DNA from 2 places in the Cupriavidus alkaliphilus genome. Region 2 is predicted to be linked to the other one. Evidence: predicted binding sites of a transcription regulator. Region 2 holds the regulator's gene; the other holds the start of a gene.
The links. The regulator HrcA, encoded in region 2, represses chaperone genes, less so after heat shock. The targets are predictions, from matches to a motif close to TTAGCACTCNNNNNNNNNGAGTGCTAA.

Region 1 (7,563 bases), on a different contig from region 2:
GGCCGTGAACCGGCTCGAATTCGGCCAGGGCGTGCATACCGCGCTGCCGATGGCGCTGGCCGAAGAGCTGGATGCCGACTGGCGCAACGTGCGCGCGGCGCTGGCCCCGGCGGGCGATCCGTACAAGGACCCCGGCTTCGGCATGCAGATGACCGGCGGCTCCACCGCGCTGAACCACTCGTTCCAGCAGTACCGCGAACTGGGCGCGCGCGCGCGCGCGATGCTGGTCGCGGCCGCGGCGCAGCGCTGGAAGGTCGACCCGGCCAGCTGCAAGGTCGAGCAGGGTGTCGTCACCTCCGGCAGCCAGCGCGCCACCTTCGGCGAACTGGCGCCGGCGGCGATGGAGCTGCCGGTGCCGCAGCAGGTCACGCTGAAGGACCCGGCGCAGTTCCGCATCGTCGGCAAGCCCACGCCGCGGCTGGATGCGCGCGGCAAGATGGAAGCGACCACGCCGTTCGGCATCGACACGCAGATCAAGGGCATGGTGGTGGCCGTGGTCGCGCGCCCGCCGCGCTTTGGCGGCAAGGTGAAAAACTTCAGCGCCGACAAGGCCCGCGCGGTACCGGGCGTGCGCGGCGTGCTGCAGGTGCCGGTCGACCGCGGCGGCAGCGGCGTGGCCGTGATCGCCAGCGGCTACTGGCCCGCCAAGATGGGCCGCGATGCGCTCGAGGTCCAGTGGGAGGATGCCGGCTCGAAAGTATCGTCGCAGGCCTTGTTCGATGAATACGCGAAGCTGGCCGGCCAGCCTGGCACGGTCGCGCGCGCCGGCGAGGGCGATATCGCCGCGGCGATCCAGCGCGCGCCGCGCAAGATCGAGGCCGACTTCCGCTTCCCGTACCTGGCGCACGCGCCGATGGAGCCGCTGAACTGCACGCTGCAACCCGAGGTGGCCGGCGGCAAGGTGCAGTCGGTCAAGGTCTGGGTGGGCTCGCAGTTCCAGACCGTCGACCAGGCCGCGGTGGCCCGCACGCTCGGGCTGGCGCCGGACAAGGTGGTGCTCAACACCATGATGGCCGGCGGCGGCTTCGGCCGGCGCGCGGTGCCGACCTCCGACTACATCGTCGAAGCGGCCAACGTGCTCAAGGCCTGGGTCGCCGCGGGCCACACCGAGCCGCTCAAGGTGGTGTGGAGCCGCGAGGACGATATCCGCGGCGGCTACTACCGCCCGCTGCACCTGCACCGCGCCCGCGTCGGCCTGGACGCGCAGGGCAAGGTGGTGGGCTGGCAGCACACCATCGTCGGCCAGTCGATCCTGAAGGGCACGCCGTTCGAGCCGTTCATGGTCAAGAACGGCGTCGACGCCACCATGACCGAGGGCATTGTCGAGAACGACTACGACCTGCCGCTGCAGATGTCGGTGCACCACCCGCAGGTGGACGTGCCGGTGCTGTGGTGGCGCTCGGTCGGCAATACGCACACCGCCTTCGTCAAGGAAACGCTGGCCGACGAGATGGCCGCCGCCGCGAAGCAGGATCCGGTGGCATTCCGCCTGGCGCGGCTCGACGAGAAGAAGCACGCGCGCCATCGCGCCGCGCTGCAACTGGCGGTGGACAAGTCGGGCTACGGCAAGCGCAAGCTGCCCAAGGGGCATGCCTGGGGCGTGGCGGTGCATGAGTCGTTCAGCACCGTGGTGGCCTATGTGGTCGACGTCTCGCTGGTGAAGGGCGAGCCGCGCGTGCACCGCGTCACCGCCGGCGTGCATGCCAACCGCGTGGTCAACCCGTTGTCGGCCGAGGCCCAGATCCAGGGCGCCTGCGTGTTCGGGCTGGCCATGACCCGCCCGGGGTTTGCCATCGAGATCGAGAACGGCGCGGTGAAGAACAGCAACTTCCCGGACTATCCGCCGCCGCGCATCACCGACGCGCCGGTGGTGGACGTGTTCTTCGTGCCGTCGCAGGACAACCCCACCGGGCTGGGCGAACCCGGCGTGCCGCCGATCGCCCCGGCGGTGGCCAATGCGCTGTTCACGCTGACCGGCAAGCGCCAGCGGCAATTGCCGTTTGTGATGGCCTGAGCGCGGCCGGGCGGCACTGGCGCTGTTGTAATCGCGCCAGTGTCCGCCCGGCCGTGGCAGCACCCTATTGCCTTTGCGGGGCGAGCCGCGTAGAACGGGGAAAACCGCGCGCGCCAGACTGCGCGGCAAGAAATGACCCCCGCATCGCCCCCGACGCCGCGTATCGCCCGGCCCGGGAGCCGTGCCCGGAGACCGAGGTGTGATCATGGAGACCCAGGAAAGTACGCTGACGCTGGCGCTGATGACCGAGCCCGCGCGCATCCGCATCTGCCGCGCGCTGCTTGAGGCAGGCGAGGCCGGGCTGCCGGCCACCGACCTGGCGCAGGTGGCGCGACTGAGCCTGGGGCGTGCCGGCCATGTGTTCTCGGAGCTGGTGCAGGCCGACGTGCTGGCGCTGTCGATCCAGGAGCGGCGGGTCTGCTACGTGCTGAAGGCGCGGCGCGCCGTCACCGAAGCGCTGGGCTATATCGACGCCAGCGGACTGGCCGACTGACACGGCAAAACGGGCCCCGCGGGGCCCGTTTGCATTGGCGCGGCGGTGTGCGCCGCGACCGCTGCGTCACTGCTTGGGCGCGGCCATGTCCTGGCGGGCCGCTGCATCCGCTGCCTTGTTCTCTACCTTGCGTTCCTGTCTGGCAGCGCCGACTTCGTCCTTGTACTCGCCCTTGGCGGCCTTTTTCTTCGCCTTGTATTCGGCGGCGGCCTCGCGGCGTGCCTCGCGGCGCTCGACCAGCGGGTCCTTCGGCGGCTGGATCTGGGTCACGCCGGGTGTGGTGCCCTGGCCGGCGGGGCTGGCCGCGGCGGCCGGCACGGCAGGCGTTGCCGGGGTTGCGGGCGTTGCCGGCATGCCCTGCGCGGCGGGTGTGGCTGGCGTGGCGGGGGTGGCGGGCGTGGCGGTCTGTGCAATGGCCGCGGCGCAGCTGAGGCCTGCCAGGCCTGCCGCAATCACGCTGGCGATTCGGGTATGGCGAGCGGGTTGTTTGGGATCCATGGAATACCTCCAGGGTTAGGGTCGGAAGCGCCGGCCCGGTCAGGCCCGACGCGACGGTTGCCGCACATGCCTGTCGGGGCAGGCCAAGCGGCGACAAGGCCAGTCTAGGCAGTGGCCTGGGTTGGCGCTGTCGGGCTGGCGCCGATGAGACGCCCGAATTGCTCCTACAAGCGCGCCGCCGTGCCGCCTGAACCCGGCCAACGGTGAGGGCCGCACCCCGCCTGGCCGCTTCGGCACGGCATACCCCTTTCAAGATTCTTTAATTCGGCGCCAATAAGATTCACTTCTGCCGGCGCAGCACCTTTGCCACCATGGCCCCCACGAAAGCGTGACGCCGCGGTCCCCCAGCCTGGACCAGCTGCCGATGACGCTGTTGTCACGATGTTGACGTAGCGTGCGATGGCACAGGAGCGGAAGAGGGAAACGATGCGAACGCAAGGCCCCCTGGTGTTCATGCTGCTGGCCGGCCTTGCGGCCGCGCCGATGCCCGCCCTGGCCCAGGCGGAGCCGGCGTTTCGCGTGGTGGGCTCCAATGTGCAGAAGCAGTCCAATGCGGTGCTGACGCTGATGTCGTTCGCGGTGGTGCCGGACCTGGCTTCCAGCTCGCTTTCCATCAGCAGTGCCAGTACCGACAACCCGGACCTGACCCTGTGGCAGCTCGGCGGCGGCTTCACGCTGAGCCAGTCGTTCCCGCTCTATCTGGAAGGGTCTATCGCCTACAACCGCTACGACCCCGCCTTTGTCGCCACCAACGGCCAGGAGTCCCGCAGGCTGCCGGCCAAGTGGAATACGTTTGCCGGCACGGTTGGCATCGGCTGGGATTTTCCGCTGATCCCCAGCAAGGAGCTGGTGTTCCGTCCCATCTTCAACGCATCGATCGGCCGCGTCGCCAGCGACCTGTCCATCGCCCGGTTCGCGGTCGAGCACAAGACCGAGCGCGACATCGCCTTCCTCGACGACGGCGCAATGAATGCGTATGGCCTGGGCGGATCGGTGATGCTCGACTGGGAAAGCCACCGCGACAACCGCGATATCGACGTCGAGCTGCGCTATACCAATATCTACCTGCGCAGCTTCGGCACCTCGTCGGGCGTGGAGGCTTCGTCCGCCGCGCAGACCGCCAGCCTGTACGCGCGCTGGCGCGCGCCTACCGGGCTGCGCGCGCTCGACCGGCCGGTGCGCTACGTGCTGGAGCTGTCGCACTCGCATTACCTCGGCAGCCAGGCCGGGGCGCTGGGGTTCAACTACCTCACCACGCTGGGCACCGGGCTGGAACTCGACACCAGCGCCCACGAAGTGTTCGTGACCCGGATTCGGGCGGTGGTGCGGTACGTCTTCGGGAACAACGTGTCCGGGGTGTCGTTCGGGCTTGCCGCGAGCTTCTAGCGTACCCGGTCTGAAAGAAAATCTGTCTGTCCGGGCCGCGCCGCAAGCGGCAACGATGCGCGAAATGCAGCGATAAGAAGGCGGGAAATTCGCCCGAAGCAGCGCGGCCAGGCCCGTGCTACGCTTCCGGCGAGATCAAGCAAAACTTTCCCGCCATGAAGTCGCCCGTCTATCTGAATGCCCTTCGCGCCTTTGAAGCCAGCGCCCGGCATCAGAGCTTTTCGGCCGCCGCCGCCGAACTGAACGTGACGCCCGCCGCGATCGGCCAGCTTGTGCGCAGCCTGGAAGACTGGCTCGGCACGCCGCTGTTCCATCGCCAGGCCAAGGGCCGCGCGCGCCTGCTTCTCACCGAAGTCGCGGAGCGGGCGCTGCCCGACATCCGCGCGGGCCTGGACCGGCTTGCCGTCGGCCTGGACCGGTTGAAGGAAGGCTCGGCCAACGGCATCCTGACAGTGACCACCAGCCCTGCCTTCGCCGCCAAATGGCTGCTGCCGCGCATCGAACGCTTCCAGGCGCGGTGGCCGGATACCGACGTGCGCCTGGACACCAACCTCAAGCCCCTGGATTTCGCCACGCATGGCATTGATATCGGCGTGCGTTATGGCGCAGGGCAATGGCCTGACGTTGCGGCGCAGAAGCTGATGGATGAGCAGATCTATCCGGTCTGCTCGCCGGAATATGCCCGCGGCAAACGGGTTCGCAAGCCTGCCGATCTCGCCGGCGTCACGCTGATCCATGACCTCTCGGTCCCGAGTCACGCCGGCTTTGCCTCCTGGAGTGCTTGGCTCGGTGCGGCCGGCGTCGAGGGCGTCGAAGTCAAACGCGGCATGCGGATCAATAACTCGGCGGCGGTCTTGCAGGCGGCGATCGATGGCCATGGCGTCGCACTGGGCCGCAGCGTGATGGCGCGGGACGATCTGGTGTCTGGCCGGCTGGTGCGGCTTTTTCCGGATATCGAATGCCTGTCCGCGCTGGCCTATTACGTCGTCTATCGCCCGGAGTGTGCAGGCCTGCCGAGACTGGTGGCGTTTCGCGACTGGCTGTTCGAGGAAGTGGCGCATGCAAATTCCGCACACGCTTCGCAGTCCGCGAGGCCAATGGCGTAGCCGTGCAGGGCTTAGTTGTTCGGGCTGGTGGACATGACAGTCGAACGCAAGGAGGTGGACCACGGAGCGGACACGCGGTAGCAGCCCGAGCAGGTTCTTAAGCTCGTCCCCTCCAGCACCCACTTCGCCAACCCCGATCCCTCGTCGACCATTCCTTCTGCAACAGAACAGGTGTCGCGACCACATACAGCATGAAGCCGATGCAGGAACGGTGACGGGCTCTGTTCTGTCGACCTTTGGGGTCTTCCGCGGCGGATGTGCCTGCCGGGAAGTGCTGCGAACACCACCGGCTCGATAACGCAGTGCCGCTGCGTTCGTCGGTGGAATCCCAAGGCATGACGCAGCGTTCCCCCGGCCCCGGGAAAACCCGCATCCGGAGCCTGTCTTGAAATGCCCCCACCCCGTCCCTATAATTAGCACTCGTCAGGGGGGAGTGCTAACAACCCCTGCGACACCTGAACATTTCTGACGGCCGTCGCCTCGGTAGCCGGCCGATTTGTGATCAAAAACTCACTTTGTATCTAGGAGTCCGTATGAATCTGCGTCCTCTGCACGACCGCGTGATCGTGAAGCGTCTGGACAACGAAACCAAGACCGCGTCCGGTATCGTGATTCCCGACAACGCTGCCGAGAAGCCCGATCAAGGCGAAGTGCTGGCAATCGGTCCCGGCAAGAAGGATGACAAGGGCAACAACATTGCCCTGGACGTCAAGGTCGGCGATCGCGTGCTGTTCGGCAAGTATGCCGGCCAGGGCGTGAAGGTGGATGGCCAGGAACTGCTGGTCATGCGCGAAGAAGACATCATGGCCGTGGTCAACAAGTAATCCGTTACTTGTAGCCCCACCCGTACAGATTTCAGGAGATTCAGAACATGGCAGCAAAAGACGTAGTGTTCGGCGACGCCGCACGTGCCAAGATGGTCGAAGGCGTGAACATCCTCGCCAACGCAGTCAAGGTGACCCTGGGCCCGAAGGGCCGCAACGTGGTGCTGGAGCGCAGCTTCGGCGGCCCGACCGTGACCAAGGACGGCGTGTCCGTGGCCAAGGAAATCGAGCTGAAGGACAAGCTGCAGAACATGGGCGCCCAGATGGTCAAGGAAGTGGCTTCCAAGACCAGCGACAACGCCGGTGACGGTACCACCACCGCAACCGTGCTGGCCCAGTCGATCGTGCGCGAAGGCATGAAGTTCGTTGCCGCCGGCATGAACCCGATGGACCTGAAGCGCGGCATCGACAAGGCTGTCGCCGCCGCCGTGGAAGAGCTGAAGAAGGTCAGCAAGCCCACCACCACCAGCAAGGAAATCGCCCAGGTTGGCGCGATCTCGGCCAACAGCGACACCTCGATCGGCGAGCGCATCGCCGAAGCCATGGACAAGGTCGGCAAGGAAGGCGTGATCACCGTCGAAGACGGCAAGTCGCTGGCCGACGAGCTGGAAGTCGTGGAAGGCATGCAGTTCGACCGCGGCTACCTGTCGCCGTACTTCATCAACAACCCGGAAAAGCAGGTTGTCCAGCTGGACAGCCCGTTCGTGCTGCTGTTCGACAAGAAGGTTTCGAACATCCGCGACCTGCTGCCGGTGCTGGAGCAAGTGGCCAAGGCCGGCCGCCCGCTGCTGATCATCGCTGAAGACGTCGAGGGCGAAGCCCTGGCGACCCTGGTGGTCAACAACATCCGTGGCATCCTGAAGACCGCCGCCGTCAAGGCTCCGGGCTTCGGCGACCGCCGCAAGGCCATGCTGGAAGACATCGCCATCCTGACCGGCGGCACCGTCATCGCTGAAGAAATCGGCCTGACGCTGGAAAAGGCCACCCTGAACGACCTGGGCCAGGCCAAGCGCATCGAGATCGGCAAGGAAAACACCATCATCATCGATGGCGCCGGCGACGCAGCTGCGATCGAAGGCCGCGTCAAGCAGATCCGCGCCCAGATCGAAGAAGCGACCTCGGACTACGACCGTGAAAAGCTGCAAGAGCGCGTGGCCAAGCTGGCCGGCGGTGTTGCCGTGATCAAGGTTGGCGCTGCCACCGAAGTCGAAATGAAGGAAAAGAAGGCCCGCGTGGAAGACG
Region 2 (7,563 bases):
CGCAGGCAGCGGCGGCGGCCATGGCGATGGCCCGCCAGCGGCGGGCCGCGAAGTTGCGGCAGAACACGGACAGCGCGGATTGCGGCATGGATTTCCTCCTCCCTGGGGCGTAGCGCGCGGGCCGGGACCGGCGCGTGGGCATGTTATGTAGCGAATACGATCCAGCCGGGTTGTGCAAGGGCGGTTTTTGGTCTTGTCCCCGTTCGTTAGTGCGGCATTCCGTACAGATTTCCAGCCTTAGCGCGGTGGCATGTCGCGGCTGGTTGGAATATTGCGGCTGGGCTTGAGCAGCCGGTCCGGTTCGGCGGTCTCGATGCGCGGCGTGGCGCGCAGCGTGTCGACGGCCTGGTCGAGGGTGGCCTCCGCCGACGGCGAGATCGCCGTGACCAGCCAGACCCCGCCCGACATCGGCCGCTTGACCACGTAGCGGATCGGGCCCGTGATCTCGGCCAGCAGCTTGCCGGCGTCTTCGGACAGGTCCACCGCGGGCGGCTTGAAGCGGACCATGATGTCGCCAAGCGCACGGTCATCGCTGATGCTGCCAGGCGGCGGTGCCGAGGCCTTGGGCTGGGCCTGGCAGGCGGACAGCGCCAGCAGTGCGGCCGAGGCGGCGGTGGCAATGGCCAGCACCGCGCGCAGCGAGGCGCGCGGGCGGTGGCCGGTGGGCGGCGCTGGGCGGGTCATGGGGAAGCTCCTGTCGATTGATAAATTGGCACGATGCCACGCAAGGCCGCGCAAGGTGGCGCGAGCGTTGGCCTTAGCCTTACTTGGCCTTAGCCGGCGGCGACGCGGCGGCCGCGCTTGCCGTCCTTGCCCGCGCGCGCGGGCTGGCCGGCGCCGCTGTCGGCCATGCCCTGCGCCAGCATCTCCTCGGCATGTTGCAGCGTCGTGGCGGTGACGGTGGCGCCGCCCAGCATGCGCGCGGTCTCGACCACGCGTCCGGCCGGGTCGAGCACGCGGATGCGCGAACGCGTCACCGAAGCATCGGCCTCGGCCGTGGTTTCCTTGCTGACCAGCAGGTGGGTGCCGGCCTGCGCCGCCACTTGCGGCAGGTGGGTCACGCACAGCACCTGGCGCGCGCGGCCGAGTTCCTGCAGGCGCCGGCCCACTACCTCGGCGACCGCGCCGCCGATGCCGGTGTCGACCTCGTCGAAGATCAGCGTGGGCGTGGGCGAGGCTTCGCTGGTGATCACCGAGATCGCCAGGCTGATGCGCGCGAGCTCGCCGCCGGAGGCCACCCGGGCCAGCGGCCGCGCGCTGACGCCGGCGTGGCCCGCCACCAGGAACTCGACTTGCTCGAGGCCGTAGCTCTGGCCTTCGTCGAGGGCATTGAGCGCCGCGACAAAGCTGCCGCCGGCCATCGACAGGCCCTGCATGGCGTCGGTGACCGCGCCGGACAGCGCCTGCGCGGCTTGCTTGCGGGCATGGCTGAGATGCTGCGCCAGCGTCAGGTAGGCGGCCTTGGCGGCGGCCTCGCGCGCCATCACCTTGTTCAGGTCCTGCGCGGCCTGCAGGTCGTCGAGCTGCTGGCGGCGCGCGACCAGCTCATCGGCGAGCTGCTCGGGCGGCAGGCGGTACTTGCGCGCGGTGGCGTGCAGCGCCTGCATGCGCTCTTCCACCACCTGCAGCCGCTCGGGATCGAGCTCGAGCCGGTCGACATAGCGCGTCAGCGAATGCGCGGCTTCCTCGGCCTGCACCTGCGCCGGCTCGAGCGCGGCCAGCACGTCGCGCAGCGCGGGATCGACGTCGGCCAGCTGCTGCAGCCGGTGCACGATGCCGTTGAGCGCCGACAGCACCGAGCCGTCGGCCTCGGACAGCGCGTCGAGCGCGGCGCGGCTGCCGTCGATCAGGCCGGCGGCGTGCGAGAGCCGGTTGTACTCCGACTGGATCTCGTCCCATTCGCCCGGCTGCGGGTTGAGCTTGTCCAGTTCCCCCACCTGCCATTCGAGCCGCTCGCGCTCGAGCTGCATCTCGCGCGACTGGTGCTCGACCGCTTCGCGCTGGCGCACGCAGGCACGCCAGGCACGCCAGGCCTCGGCCACCGCGGCGGCCTGCTGGGTCAGGCCGGCGTGGGCGTCGAACAGCAGCCGCTGCGCATCCGGGCGCAGCAGTTGCTGGTGCGCATGCTGGCCATGGATGTCGACCAGCTGGTCGCCGACTTCGCGCAACTGCGCCAGGGTGGCGGCGGCGCCGTTGATAAAGGCCTTGCTGCGGCCGCCGGCATCGACCGTGCGACGCAGCAGCACGGTCGGCACGCCGCCGTCTTCTTCGCTGTTGAGCTCGCGCTCGGCCAGCCACGCATCGAGCGCGGCATGGGTCGAGAAGATGGCGCTGACGCTGGCGCGCGGCGCGCCTTCGCGCACCACGCCGGCATCGGCGCGCTCGCCCAGCACCAGCGCCAGGGCGTCGATCAGGATCGACTTGCCGGCCCCGGTCTCGCCGGTGAACACGGTAAAGCCGGAGGCGAAGTCCAGGTCGAGGGTGTCGACGATGACGAAATCACGGATGGACAGGCTGCGCAGCATCGTGGCGGGAAAGGTGGTCGGTCCGATGAAGGGTCGGGCTCGGGCTGAGGGGCGACTGGAAAGCGCTCAGAGGCGGTTGTCTTCGGACGGGTATTCGTGCCAGTGCAGCTTCTTGCGCAGCGTGGCGTAATAGTTGTAGCCCACCGGGTGCAGCAGGTTGATGGTCTTCTGCGAGCGCCGCACCACGATGCGGTCGCCCGGCAGCAGCGAGGTCAGCGACTGCATGTCGAAGTTGACGCTGGCGTCGCGCGCGCTGGCCACCTCGATGGTGACCTCGGCGTCGTGCGGCAGCACGATCGGCCGGTTCGACAGCGCGTGCGGAGCGATCGGCACCAGCACCACGCCCGACAGCGTGGGATGCAGGATCGGGCCGCCGGCCGACAGCGCGTAGGCAGTCGAGCCGGTCGCGGTCGACACGATCAGGCCGTCGGAACGCTGGTTGTACATGAAGTGGCCGTCGACCGAAACCGCCAGCTCGACCATGCCGGAGATGCCGGAGCGGTTCACCACCACATCGTTCAGCGCCAGCGCGGAGAAGATGTCCATGTCGTCGCGCACCACGCGCGAGGCCAGCAGCAGGCGGGTCTCGGACTCGTAGCGGCCGTCGAGCATGTCGGGCAGCACGGTGTGCGCGTCTTCCAGCGCAATATCGGTCATGAAGCCGAGACGCCCGTGGTTCACGCCGATCAGGGGCACGTCATAGCCGGCAAGCTGGCGGGCGATGCCCAGCAGCGTGCCGTCGCCGCCCAGCACCACGGCCACGTCGGCCTGCGTGCCGATCTCTTCGGCGGACAGGGCGGGGTAGGCGGTCAGCCCGGTGGCCAGCGCGGTCTCGCGCTCGAACACCACATCCTGGCCGTTGCGCAGGATATAGGAGGCGATTTCTTCCAGCGGCCCGTCGATGCCGGCGGTGGAGTACCTGCCCACCAGGGCGACGGTCTTGAATGGAGTGCGCACGGCGCTGGCTTTGGCTGGGGCGGACATGCCGGGATTAGACCATACCGCCGTGACGGTTGTCAGCAGGCGCCGGCGGCCCATCCGGCCGGTCCGCCAGAAGGTCCAAAACTTGCGTAAAATCGGGGCATCATGGATGAACGTTCCAAAACGCTGCTCAAGACCCTGATCGAGCGCTACATTGCCGAAGGCCAGCCGGTCGGTTCCCGCACCCTGTCCAAGTATTCGGGGCTGGACCTGTCGCCGGCGACGATACGCAATGTGATGTCCGATCTCGAGGAAATGGGCTTTATCGCCAGCCCGCACACGTCGGCCGGCCGGATCCCGACGCCGCGCGGCTACCGGCTGTTCGTCGACTCGATGCTGACCGCCAAGCCGCTCGAGCGCAACGCCGACCTGGCCGAGCTGACCGGGCAGATCCAGGACCAGCTCGGCGGCCAGCAGCTGGCCCCGCAGCGCATGATCACCGCGGCCGCGCGCACGCTGTCGAACCTGTCGCATTTTGCCGGCGTGGTGATGACGCCGCGCCGCGCGCAGGCGTTCCGGCAGATCGAGTTCATGCGGCTGTCGGACAAGCGCATCCTGCTGATCATCGTCAGCCCCGAGGGCGACGTGCAGAACCGCATCATCCAGACCGAGCTCCCCTACACGCCGGCGCAGCTGATCGAGGCCGCCAATTTCTTCAACTCGCACTATGCCGGCATGAGCTTCGACACCGTGCGCAGCCACCTGCGGCTGGAGCTGCAGGACCTGCGCCGCGACATGTCGCAGCTGATGCAGGCCGCGGTCGAGGCCGGCAGCGCCGCCGAGGACGAGGACGACGACCACGTCTACATCAGCGGCGAACGCAAGCTGCTCGAAGTCGACGACCTCGCCTCGAGCATGGACAAGCTGCGGCGCCTGTTCGACGTGTTCGAGCACAAGACCAGCCTGCTGCAGCTGCTGGACGTGTCCAGCCATGCGCAGGGCGTGCAGATCTTCATCGGCGGCGAAAGCCAGCTGGTGCCGATCGAAGACATGGCGGTCATCACCGCGCCGTACGAGGTCGACGGGCAGATCGTCGGCACGCTGGGGGTGATCGGCCCCACGCGCATGGCCTACGAGCGCGTGATCCCGATCGTCGACATTACCGCGCGGTTGCTGTCCAGCGCGCTGAGCCAGAACTAGTGGTCCGGCGTTCCGGTCTGACCGGCGGCTCCATTCCCGCCGCACGGGCCCGGCGCCAGTGCGCCGCGCCCGTCCCATCCCGGCATCGCGCCAACCCGGAAGCGACATGACGTTTTCTCCCGAACCGGCCTACCAGCACGGCCAGGCGCCGCGCACGGCGATCCTGCTGGTCAACCTGGGCACCCCCGATGCCCCCACGCCCAAGGCGGTGGGGCGCTACCTGAAGCAGTTCCTGTCCGACCCGCGCGTGGTGGAGATTCCGCGCGCGGCGTGGCTGCCGCTGCTGTACGGCGTGATCCTGCCGCTGCGCTCGCGCGCGTCGGCTCTCAAGTACGAATCGATCTGGCTGCGCGAGGCCCATATGACGGGCTCGCCGCTGCTGGTCTACAGCGAGCGCCAGGCGCACGCGCTGCAGCGGCTGCTGCACCAGAACGGCCACGACGTGACGGTGGCGTGCGCGATGCGCTACGGCAACCCGTCGATCGCCTCGGTGATGGAAGCGCTGCGCCGCCAGGGCTGCGAGCAGGTGCTGGTGCTGCCGATGTATCCGCAATACTCGGGCACCACCACGGCCACGGCCTTCGACGAGGTGTTCCGCGTGCTGGGCCAGTGGCGCAACCAGCCGGAACTGCGGCTGGTCAAGCATTTCCATGACCATCCCGCGTATATCTCGGCGCTGCAGCAGCAGGTCGGCGCCTACTGGAGCCGGCACGGCATGCCGGATTTCGGCCAGGGCGACAAGCTGATCCTGTCGTTCCACGGCGTGCCGCGGCGCACGCTCGAGCTGGGCGATCCCTATCACTGCGAATGCCTGAAGACCGGCCGCCTGCTGGGCGAGGCGCTGGGCCTGCAGCCGGGGCAGTACCAGGTGACGTTCCAGTCGCGCTTCGGCAAGGCCGAGTGGCTGCAGCCCTATACCGCGCCGACGCTGGCGGAACTGGGCAAGGTCGGTGCCGGGCGCGTGGACGTGTTCTGTCCGGGCTTTCCGGCGGACTGCATCGAAACGCTGGAAGAAATCGCCATGGAAGGCCAGACTGAGTTCAAGGTCGCGGGCGGCAAGGACTTCCATTTCATTCCATGCATGAACGATGCCGCGCCGTGGGTGGCGGCGATGGCGGAGATCGCGCTGCAGCACCTGCAGGGCTGGCCGCTTGCCACGCCGCATGCGCATGATCTGGAGGCGCGGCGCACGCGTGCGCAGGCGCGGGGAGCGGCGGCATGAACGTGGATTTCGACGCGGATGCGCGCCAGCGCATCGACAAATGGCTGTGGTGCGCGCGTTTCTTCAAGACGCGCTCGCTCGCGGCCGAAGCGGTGGAGCGCGGCAAGGTGACGGTGAACGGCCAGCTGTGCAAGAACTCGCGCGAGGTCAAGCCCGGCGACAAGGTTGCGCTGGAAGCACACCAGCAGCGCTGGGAGCTGGAAGTGAAGGGCATCGCCGCGGCGCGCGGGCCGGCGCCGGTGGCGCAGACCCTGTATCAGGAAAGTGCCGAGAGCCAGTCGCGCCGGGCCGCCGACGCCGAGCGCCGGCGCCTGCAGCCCGAGCCCTCCGCGCAGCTTCAGGGGCGCCCGACCAAGCGTGACCGCCGCCGCATCGACGATTTCAACAGCTGAGATGGCAGCGCGGCGGCACCGTTGCCGGTGCCGCCGCGCGATGGATCGCCAGGTGGGGCAGCTTATTCCTGCGCGACGTCCTGGCTGACGAAGGGAACGATGTAGTGCTTGAACACCGCCTTGCCACTGCCATACTCCGTATCGCGCGGGGTGAAGGCGCCGGACACGCAGATAAAGACGGTCATGACCGCCAATGCGGCCACGAGGCACAAAGTCACGACTGGGAGCTTATGCATGGCCAACCTTTCGGAAGCGGCACAAAAATGAACCATCTCCAAGGCCCTCGACATTTTTGTCATTTTTCTTACTAGGAATCTTAGTGAGGGCGCTGGCGCAAAGCAATAAGGCGTCGATTGCATCGGGCCGGGCTTTGTAACCGTGTGTTTCGGCGTCGCGCCGGCGCCACTCTTGAAATGCGGCGAGCTGCCACCACCTGCATCGGGCACACGCCGATTTACCACCCGCGGCCAGCTGACGGCGGGCCGCGACACTGCATTGATACGGATCGACATGGAAGACCAGAAGCAGACGCCATCCAACCAGACTGCGACGCCTGCGGGCGATGAGGTGGCCAGCACCGCCACCGCCAGCCCGGAGACCGGCGCGCCCGACACCGCGGCTACCGCCGTGGACGACGTGGCGGCCCAGCTGGCCGCCCTGGAAGCCAAGGCCAGCGAGCATTACGACCTGTACATGCGCGCCGTGGCCGAAGGCGAGAATATCCGCCGCCGGGCGCAGGAAGATGTCGCCAAGGCGCACAAGTTCGCCATCGAGAACTTTGCCGACAACCTGCTGCCGGTCATGGACAGCCTGCAGGCCGCGCTGGCCGACGGCTCCGGCGATATCGCCAAGCTGCGCGAAGGCGTGGAACTGACCGCGCGCCAGCTGGCCGCCGCCTTCGAGCGCGGCAAGATCGTCGAACTCAACCCGGTAGGCGAGAAGTTCGACCCGCACCGCCACCAGGCCATCTCGATGGTGCCGGCGGAGCAGGAGCCCAACACCGTGGTGACCGTGCTCCAGCGCGGCTACACCATTGCCGACCGCGTGCTGCGCCCGGCGCTGGTCACGGTGGCGGCGCCGAAGTAAGCCGCCGGCCGTGCCGGCCAGACGCCCGGTGCCTGCCGGCCCGGGCGTTCGTCATTGGCAGCGAGCCTCAGCCGGGGCGAACCGCATCAGGAGCGAATCATGAGCACCGAACCGCAAGCCGGCGCGCCGGATCCGTCCGCGGCCCCGCATCTGGACCACCGCGCCTTTGACGCCTTTGCCATGCGCGAGGTCGACGAGGCCACCATCGACGGCGCCA

Region 1: groES (co-chaperone GroES) is a predicted target of HrcA. The motif match lies at 5,911-5,937, and genes of this name have one in related genera.

What each region holds. Positions count from the first base shown of each region.
Region 1 covers NZ_JACHWE010000004.1:378,372-385,934, forward strand. Annotated here, with positions in the region: gene FHX60_RS16595 (xanthine dehydrogenase family protein molybdopterin-binding subunit) at 1-2,014, shown strand, start outside; gene FHX60_RS16600 (helix-turn-helix domain-containing protein) at 2,220-2,507, shown strand; gene FHX60_RS16605 (hypothetical protein) at 2,574-3,005, opposite strand; gene FHX60_RS16610 (hypothetical protein) at 3,432-4,391, shown strand; gene gcvA (transcriptional regulator GcvA) at 4,547-5,497, shown strand; gene groES (co-chaperone GroES) at 6,031-6,321, shown strand; gene groL (chaperonin GroEL) at 6,369-7,563, shown strand, end outside.
Region 2 covers NZ_JACHWE010000003.1:141,688-149,250, forward strand. Annotated here, with positions in the region: gene FHX60_RS12080 (rhombosortase-dependent MprA family serine protease) at 1-88, opposite strand, end outside; gene FHX60_RS12085 (hypothetical protein) at 238-684, opposite strand; gene recN (DNA repair protein RecN) at 774-2,525, opposite strand; gene FHX60_RS12095 (NAD kinase) at 2,592-3,509, opposite strand; gene hrcA (heat-inducible transcriptional repressor HrcA) at 3,612-4,646, shown strand; gene hemH (ferrochelatase) at 4,753-5,868, shown strand; gene FHX60_RS12110 (Hsp15 family ribosome-associated heat shock protein) at 5,865-6,260, shown strand; gene FHX60_RS27705 (hypothetical protein) at 6,323-6,445, opposite strand; gene grpE (nucleotide exchange factor GrpE) at 6,771-7,346, shown strand; gene FHX60_RS12120 (thioredoxin family protein) at 7,446-7,563, shown strand, end outside.